DNA from 2 places in the Flexivirga aerilata genome. Region 2 is predicted to be linked to the other one. Evidence: riboswitches for the same ligand, from Rfam matches in the RefSeq annotation. Region 2 holds a riboswitch; the other holds the start of a gene.

What was found. A riboswitch is a leader RNA that binds a small molecule or an ion and turns the genes downstream of it on or off. The one in region 2 is predicted to bind S-adenosylmethionine.
Region 1: it holds a riboswitch for S-adenosylmethionine, as region 2 does, so the genes downstream of both, HJ588_RS07260 (amino acid ABC transporter permease) here and HJ588_RS09540 (aminotransferase class V-fold PLP-dependent enzyme) in region 2, are expected to answer to the same signal.

The regions. Positions count from the first base shown of each region.
Region 1 covers NZ_JABENB010000001.1:1,517,917-1,522,094, forward strand. Annotated here, with positions in the region: gene HJ588_RS07250 (LLM class flavin-dependent oxidoreductase) at 1-1,191, opposite strand, end outside; SAM riboswitch class IV at 1,259-1,369, opposite strand; gene HJ588_RS07255 (RrF2 family transcriptional regulator) at 1,439-1,894, opposite strand; SAM riboswitch class IV at 2,033-2,145, shown strand; gene HJ588_RS07260 (amino acid ABC transporter permease) at 2,156-3,124, shown strand; gene HJ588_RS07265 (amino acid ABC transporter ATP-binding protein) at 3,129-3,887, shown strand; gene HJ588_RS07270 (transporter substrate-binding domain-containing protein) at 3,911-4,178, shown strand, end outside.
Region 2 covers NZ_JABENB010000001.1:2,009,728-2,013,905, reverse strand. Annotated here, with positions in the region: gene HJ588_RS09545 (DNA translocase FtsK) at 1-1,256, opposite strand, end outside; SAM riboswitch class IV at 1,693-1,807, shown strand; gene HJ588_RS09540 (aminotransferase class V-fold PLP-dependent enzyme) at 1,855-3,312, shown strand; gene HJ588_RS09535 (endonuclease/exonuclease/phosphatase family protein) at 3,403-4,178, opposite strand, start outside.

The DNA.
Region 1 (4,178 bases), 490 kb from region 2:
GCGACTGACGGGCCGGTCGAGCCCGAAGTGGCCCCGCAGGGTGTCGGCTGTGTAGTGCGCACGGAACGCGCCGAGTCGCTGGAGCGCGGGCACCAATTGCTGGGTGATCTGCGTGAGGTCGTGTGGCACCGTCGCGGGCCGGAGCCGGAATCCGTCGACTCCGGACTCCTGCCAGGTGACCAGGTGCTCGGCGAGTTGCTCCGCGGTGCCGACGAAGACGCTCGCGTCGCTGGCGAACTCCTCCCCGTGCCAGTCGTCGAGCAGGTCCTTGCGGGCGCGGGCTGCGGGTGCGGTGTCGTCGAGGAAGACCACCAGGTCGGCGAGCACCGAGACGCTCTCCGGGTCACGCCCGGCATCGACGGCGGCACTGCGTATGACGGAGACGTCCGCGCGCGCCGCGGCCTCGTCGCCCGGTGCGATCAGTCCGATGTCGGCGGTGCGGCCGATCAGCTCCAGCCCGTCCCGCTGGTGCGCGAGGACGGCAACCAATGGCTGGCCCTGCGGCGGTCGCGGGGTGATCGACGGCCCGCGGACCGAGAAGTGAGATCCCTCGAAATCGATGTAGTGCAAGCGATCCCGGTCGACGAAGCGTCCCGTGGCGACGTCCCGGATCTCGGCGTCGTCCTCCCAGCTGTCCCACAGGCGTCGCAGCACCTCGATGTAGTCGGCGACTTCTCCGAAAAGCTCTCGCGTCGCCTCCGCGGTGGGTGCCGCACGGCCGCCGACCTGCGCAACGAGTGCCGGCGCGGACCGGCGGCCCACATTGGCGAACTCCTCCGGGCTGGCGCTCGTGCGCACCCGGACACCCGCCCGTCCGCCGCTGACGTAGTCGAGTGTCGCCGTCGCCTTGGAGATGTGAAACGGCTCGGTGAGTGGGGCCACCACCGTCGGCACCAGGCCGATGCGTGCGGTGACCGGTGCGACGCGCGCGGCGACGAGCTCGGCATCCAGTCGGCCGGTCACCAGGTCGGTGCGATGTGAGGGGCGAACATGGTGGTCGGCGGTGGCCGCCAAGCCGTCCTCGAACGTGACGAAGTCGAGCAGTCCGCGTTCGGCCTCCTGCACGACGTCTACCCAGTGGCGGGCCGTGAAGAGCTGGTCGGGACGGGCTTCGGCCGCGCGCCAGGCGGCGGGGTGTGCGCCGGCGCCGTCGAGGGCGACTGCGAGGTGGAGTGGGTTGCTGTGAGGCATCGACATCGCTTCCTTCTACGGGTGCGGAGTCGCGTCGTCATCACCGAATCATGCTGAAGTGAAAGACGATTCGCGCTTGCGGCATCGGGTGATGCCGCCGGGTCATCACCTGGAGCACCCCACCGCGGCGGAGGGTTGCCGGACGACCAGCCAGGGCTTCGCGTCGTCTCTCGTGACCAGTGCCGACCGTAGACCAGGATGGTCGATCTGTCGAATGTCTACGCGATCGGTAGGGATTGCGCGCGGGTCAGCGCGGCAGCCACGCGTCCTCGATCTCGTTGAGTCGGCGGACCTTCGCAGGGAAGTTCCCCGACAGCAGCTGCTGCAGACTCACCGTGTCGAGGACGGAGCGAAGGCTGGATCGCACGGCGACCCACAGATCAGGCAAATGCGTTGCTACGCCGTCGTATTCGGTCTCGTGCGGGCGCAGCCCCCGCACCTCGGCGAGCGGTCCGTCGACCGCGCGAATGATCTCTCCCAGATAGATCTGGGCGGGCGGTCGACGGAGCAGATATCCGCCGGAACAGCCGCGACGGGTCTCGACCAGTCCGGCCCGCCGCAGCTGCCCGAGGATCGATTCGAGGAACTTTCGGGGCAGCTCCTGCTCCGCCGCGATGTTCTCGACCTTGGCGAGTTCTGGGTAGTGGGAGGCGAGTTCGAGGGCGGCGCGGATCGCGTAATCGCTGCGAGCGGAGATCTGCACGCTGCCGCTCCTTCCTCGGTGCCGGTGAGCAGGCGTAGCCACCCACGATAGCGGCTCCGGGCACACCGAATGTCCACCATGTGAGTAGGGAATAGCCAAACCTTGTGTAAGACAAAACAACTGGTTATGTTCGGCGCAGGTGACGAGAGGCAGCGTCAAGCCCTGGCTTGCTGTCCGGCAACCCTCCGCCGCGGTGGGGTGCTCCAGGTGACCACCGGATGTGCCCGGCTCCGGGCGCATAAGCGCGAGAAAGGGAGACCCATGCCCCTGGTCACTGCCGCATCCTCGTCGGTGCGGTCCGAGAGGGCCGTGCCGGAGGACGATCTGCGGGACACCGTCCTGGTCGGTCGGCGTCGGCCGCTGCAGTGGGTGATCGCCGTCGCGGCGCTCGTCCTGCTGGCCATGCTGGTCAACACGCTGCTCACCAACCCGCGATTCGAATGGCACGTGGTGGGGGACTACCTCTTCAGTGCGGCGATCCTGCGTGGACTCGTGCTCACGCTGTGGCTCACCGCCGCCGTGATGGTGAGCGGCTACCTGCTGGGCATCGGCGTCGCGGCCCTTCGCCTGTCGGACAACACCGTGCTGCGTTCGGTCAGCTTCGGCTTCGTGTGGTTCGTGCGGTCGGTGCCGCCACTGGTGCAACTGCTCTTCTGGTTCGAACTCGCCTCCCTCTATCCCCGGCTCTCGCTCGGCATCCCGTTCGGTCCGGAGTTCGTCGCGGTGCAGACCACGCACCTGCTGTCGGCCGTCGCCGCGGCATACGTCGCCCTCACGGTCGACGTCGCGGCGTTCGCGTCCGAGATCGTCCGCGGCGGGATCCTGGCGGTCGAACGCGGTCAGACGGAGGCGGCCGACGCGCTCGGCCTCACCCGCGTGCGGACCTTCCGCCGGGTCGTGCTGCCGCAGGCGATGCCGGCGATCATCCCGGCCTCCGGCAACCTGCTCATCGGCATGCTCAAGGCCACCTCGCTGGTCAGCGTGATCGCGGTGCAGGATCTGCTCGGCGCCACCGAGCTGATCTACAACGACAACTTCAAGGTCATCCCGCTGCTCATCGTGGCGACGGTCTGGTATCTGCTGTTGACCAGCCTGCTGTCGGTCCTGCAGCTCGGTCTGGAGCGCCGCTTCTCGCGCGGCAAACGCGGATCGGCACACCGCTCAGCACTGGCCGTATGGCGGTCCAACCTGCACCCCCTCTCGCATCGCCGACTCCGAGTGGAGGCCTGAGGTCATGGCCGGAAGTGTGCGAATCCGCAGCCTGCACAAGAGCTTTGCCGGTCAGGAGGTGTTGCACGGCATCGACCTCGACGTGGCGGCGGGCAGTGTGACGGTCATCCTCGGGCCGTCCGGCTCGGGAAAGTCCACCCTGCTGCGGTGCATCAACCACCTGGAGTCACCGGACGCCGGCTACGTCGAGGTGGGCGGGGAGATCATCGGCTACCGGCGCGACGGTCACCGGCTGCGCGAGCGGTCGCCGCGGGAGATCGCCCGGCAGCGCAGTCGCATCGGCATGGTCTTCCAGCAGTTCAATCTCTTCGGTCACCAGACCGCGGCGCAGAACATCATGGAGGGCCAGCTCGCCGCCGGAGTGCCGACCGAGCAGGCGCGCCGGCGGGCGAGTGAGTTGCTCGCGCGGGTGGGCCTGGCCGGCCGCGAAAACGCTTATCCCAGTGCGTTGTCCGGCGGTCAACAGCAACGGGTGGCGATCGCCCGTGCGCTCGCGGTCGATCCCGACCTCATCTTGTTCGACGAGCCGACGAGCGCGCTCGACCCGGAGCTGGTCGGCGAGGTGCTCGCGGTCATCAAGGACCTCGCCGACAGCGGCATCACCCTGATCGTGGTCACCCACGAGATCGGCTTCGCCCGCGAGGTCGCCGACGAGGTCGTCTTCGTCGATCACGGCCGAGTGGTCGAGACGGGGCCGCCGGCCGCAGTGCTCGACCACACCGAGAACGACCGCGCTCGGGCATTCCTGTCCGCGGTGCTTTAACCCCTCCGAGAGGACCAATTGTCATGCATATCAGTCGATTTCGCCATGCCGTCGCGGCGGCCTCCATCGCTGCGACGACCCTCCTGGTCGCGGCCTGCGGCAGCAGCACGAGCTCGGCGGGCGCCGGAGGCGGAGGAGGCGCTGCCAAGGCCGTGCCCGCAGCAGACGTGACCTCCAAGGTCGCCGTCGACGGCGCCGCTCGCGCGCTGCTGCCGAAGGAAGTCCAGCGCAGCAACCAGCTCACGCTGGGCACCACCCAGGTGACCGGCACCGCCAGCCTTCCGCACGCCG
Region 2 (4,178 bases):
TTCTTGGAGAGCGCGGTGACCCGCTCGACCTTGGTGCCCGAGCCGAGTTCGACCTCGTAGCGGGTGACGGTCGGGCCGCGGGTGAAGCCGGTGACCTGGGCGTCGACGCCGAAGGATTCGAGCGTCTCGGTGAGCGCCTCGACGACCCGGTCGTTGGCGGCCGAGCGCGCCTTGTGCGGGGTGCCCGGCTGCAGCACCTCGGCGGACGGCAGCGTGTAGGTGACGTCGCCGGCCAGCTGGAGCTGCTCGACCCGCTGCGGCAGCGGCGTGGTCGGCGGGGCCTCCAGGCCCGGCTTCGGACCGGGAGCCGCGGCGGCAGCGGGCGGCGCCCCGGTCGTGCCCGGCAGGGGCACGGCGCGGGTCTCGCCGGCGGCGGGCCGGTCGGACGCACCGTCGGGGACGGGCCGCGACGCCGGTGCGTCCGCATCGGCGGCGTCGGTGCCGGCGGCGTCGACGTCGTAGACATCGGCGGCGGGAGCCTTCTCGCCCGGCCGCAGCACGCGGCCGCCCTTGGTGCGGCGCGGCGCGACGGTCGCGGCCTGCTCGAACGCCTCGTCGCCGTCGAGGCCGTCGCCCTGCCCGTCGGCCTTCTTGGAGCTCTTGCGGTGGCGCTTCTTCGGGCCGTCGATCTGGTCGCCGTGCAGGTCGCCGGCGACCGCGTCGACGGGACCCTCGTCATACCCGTCGTCGGGGTGGTGGTCGAACAGCCGCGTCCGCACCTGCTGGATACGCTCGGGGATCATGCTCACCGGCGTCGCCGTCATCACCAGCACGCTGAAGATGCCGAGCAGCAACAGCAGCACGAGGGCGCCCGCGGTGTGGACCGCGGCGACGACCGGGCTGGAGGCGAGGAAGCCGATGATGCCGCCGGCGTCGCGCAGCGCTTCGCCACTGCCCGGCTGCGGCACGCCCTTGGCGATGCTCGTGACGCCGCAGACCGAGACTGCGAACAGCGCCAGCCCGATCAGCACCCGGTTGGTGGCGTGATGGCCGCGCGGCGAGCGCATCAGGTGCACGCCGATCAGCACGAGCACGAGCGGCAGCACGAGGGCGCCCAGGCCGAACGTGCCGGCGACGATCGCATGGATGACGTCGCCCGCTGCTCCGGCGAGGCCCCACCACTCGCGGGCCGCGATGACGACCGCCGCGGCGACCAGGGCGAAACCGAGCCCGTCGCGGCGCAGCTCCGGCTCGAGCTCGCGCGCGGAGTGGCCGACCCGGCGGGCGGCGCCGCCGGCGACGTGGGCGACACCCATCCAGGTGCCGCGGGCGGCGCGCAACGGCAGCGGCAGGCCGCCGCCCTGCGCCTTGCCGCCGGCGCGGGCACTGGCACCGGACGCACGCTTGGCCGGCGGTCGGCTCGAGGTGCGACCGGACGCCGGTCGCGACTTCGCGCCGCCGCTGCTCGACCGCGACCCGGAGCCGGACGTGGTGCTGCGCGTGGCGCGGGCGGTGGACGTCGTGGTGGACGGACGGGTAGGCACGAAAACACCGTACGCGACGACCCCACCAGTCACAGCAGTTACACGCCGGTCGGGGTGCGCGCGACCGTCGTCACACAGACGGCAACCGTTGGCTCGAGGGGCAGACGGGCAGCTGCCCGGCCCGAGAGCGCAGCCGCCGGCGCGCGAGCGCCCGGCATACGGACGGCGGTTGCCCTCGCCGGCGGCCGATCCTCTATGGTCGGACCCAGGTCATGAGTCTCAGCGTCAAGCCCCGGCTTGCTGAGCGGCAACCCTCCTTCCGCGGTGGGGTGCTCCGGGTGACGACCGGGTCGGCGTGACACCCACGCCGGCAAGCGCGGATCGACGCTCGCGAACGCCCGTCGGTCCCTGACCGACGAGGAGCAAGCCCATGAGCACCGCCAGCGTCCAGCACACCACCTCAGAGGCCACCGCGAGGCAGACCGCCTCCCGCACCGCTTCGACCACCACGTCCCCCACGTCCACCGCATCCGCCGGGACGCCGCGCCGGCTCGGCCTGGCCGGCACGCAGGGCGGCACGCACGGCCCATCGATCCGGCCGGTCGTCGCCGGGCTGCCCCGCACCGTCTCCGACGACCTCGGGGTGCCGACCGTGCACCGCACGGTCACCGACTACGCCAACTTCGACCACGGCGCGACCACGCCCGCCCTGGTCGCGGTCGCCGAGGCCGCGGAGCGGGTGCAGCGCCGCTACGGCTCGGTGCACCGCGGCGCCGGCTACGCCAGCCGGGTGACGACCGGCTGGTTCGAGGCGGCCCGGGCGCAGGTCGGGCAGTTCGTCGGCGCGCGCGACGGCGACCAGGTCGTCTTCACCCGCAACACCACCGACGCGCTGCGGCTGCTCGCACACTGCCTGCCGCGCCGCACCCGGGTGATCGCTTGGGAGTCGGCCCACCACGCCGCGCTGCTGCCGTGGCCGGCGCGCACCACCACCCGGCTGCCGGTGCCCGACAGCGCCGACGACGCGGTCGCACTGCTGCGGGGGGCCCTGCAGGACTCCCCCGCCCGCCATCAGCTGGTTGTCATCACCGGAGCCTGCAACGTCACCGGCGAGGTGTGGCCGGTCGCCGAACTCGTCGCGGTCGCAAAGGAATTCGGCGCTCGCACGGTGCTCGACGCGGCGCAGTACGCGCCACACCGCGAGCTGGACCTCGAGCAGTTGGGCGTCGACTGGGTCGCGTTTTCCGGCCACAAGCTCTATGCCCCGTATGGCGCAGGCGTCCTCGCCGGCCGCAGCGACTGGCTCGACGCGGCGAGCCCCTACCTGCCCGCGGGCGGGGCGACCGCGGCAGTGACTCCCCGTCATACCCAGTGGCAGACGGGGCCGGCCCGGCACGAGGGCGGCACGCCCAACGCCGTGGGCGCGATCGCGATCGCCGCGGCCTGCGCGACACTCGGCGCCCATCGCGCCACCATCGAGGCGCACGAGGAGCAGTTGCACGGCCGGCTGCGCGCCGGGCTGGCCGCGATCGACGGCGTGCGGGTGATCGAGGCGCTCGGGGACCGGCCCAATGTGGGGGTGGTGACGTTCACCGTCGAGGGCTACGAACCGTCGCTGGTGTCGCAGGTGCTGGCCGACGAGCAGGCGATCGCGGTGCGCGACGGGCGCTTCTGTGCCCACCTGCTGTGCGACGCGATCGTCGGCCCCGGGCAGACCGCCGTCCGCGCGAGCCTCGGCCTGGCCACCACCGGCGAGCACGTCGACCGGCTGATCACCGCCGTGCGGCGCCTCGTCGAGGACGGGCCACAGCTGTCCTACGTGCACACCGAGACCGGCTGGTCGGCCCCCGCCGACCCGCGCGACCTCAGTGAGCCCCTCCCCTGGTGACCTGCTGAGCCGGTCCTGTCTGAGCCGCCTCTGTCTGAGCCGGCCCTGTCTGAGCCCGCCCCGTCTGCGCCGGCATCTACTGAGCCGGCATCACTGCGGCCGCAGCCGCGCCCAGTAGGTCAGGTGATCGGTGCCGGCGATCGCGACGGTGCCGTCGCGCACCACCCCGAAGCCGCGGGACACCACGTGGTCCAGCTGCACGAAGGGCGGGTAGGCGCGGCCGTGCGGCCAGGTGCGCCGCCAGCCGGCTCCGGCGGCGCGGCTGGAGTCGGTCATCCCGTCGATCGCCTTGCGGAAGGCGGGCATGGCGGCCGAGGCGTTGAAATCGCCTGCCATCACGACGTTTTCGCGCTGCGGCAGATTCTTCTGCCACGCGCCGATCGACCGCAGACCGGCCCGCCAGTCGCCGACGATGTCCGGCAGCGGCGCCGCGGTGTGCACCGCCCGCAGCCGGTAGCTGCCCCGGCCGGTGCCCACCTGCACCTCGGGGCTGAACGGGAAACGCCCGCCCGGGTGCAGCGCGATCAGCCGCAACGGATGCCTGCTGCGTATGACGGTGCCCCGCGGCCCGTCCGCGGTCTGCCCCGCCTGCTCGGGCAGCAGCGTGTCGAGGCCCGCCGCTCGAAGCCGCGCGAGCTGCGGCGGCGTGCATTCGGTGAGCACCAGCGTGGTGACGCGCTGCGCCCGCACGGCGGCGACGACCTCGCGCGGATCGGCCGAGCCCAGCTCGAGGTTGCTGGTCATCACCACCTCGTCGCGCGGTCCGGGCGGCACGGTGTCGCCGGTCATCGACTGCACGCCGATGACGACCGGCGCGGCCGCGACGAGTGCGGCTGCGGCGGCCAGCCGCCAGCGCCGGGCCGCGA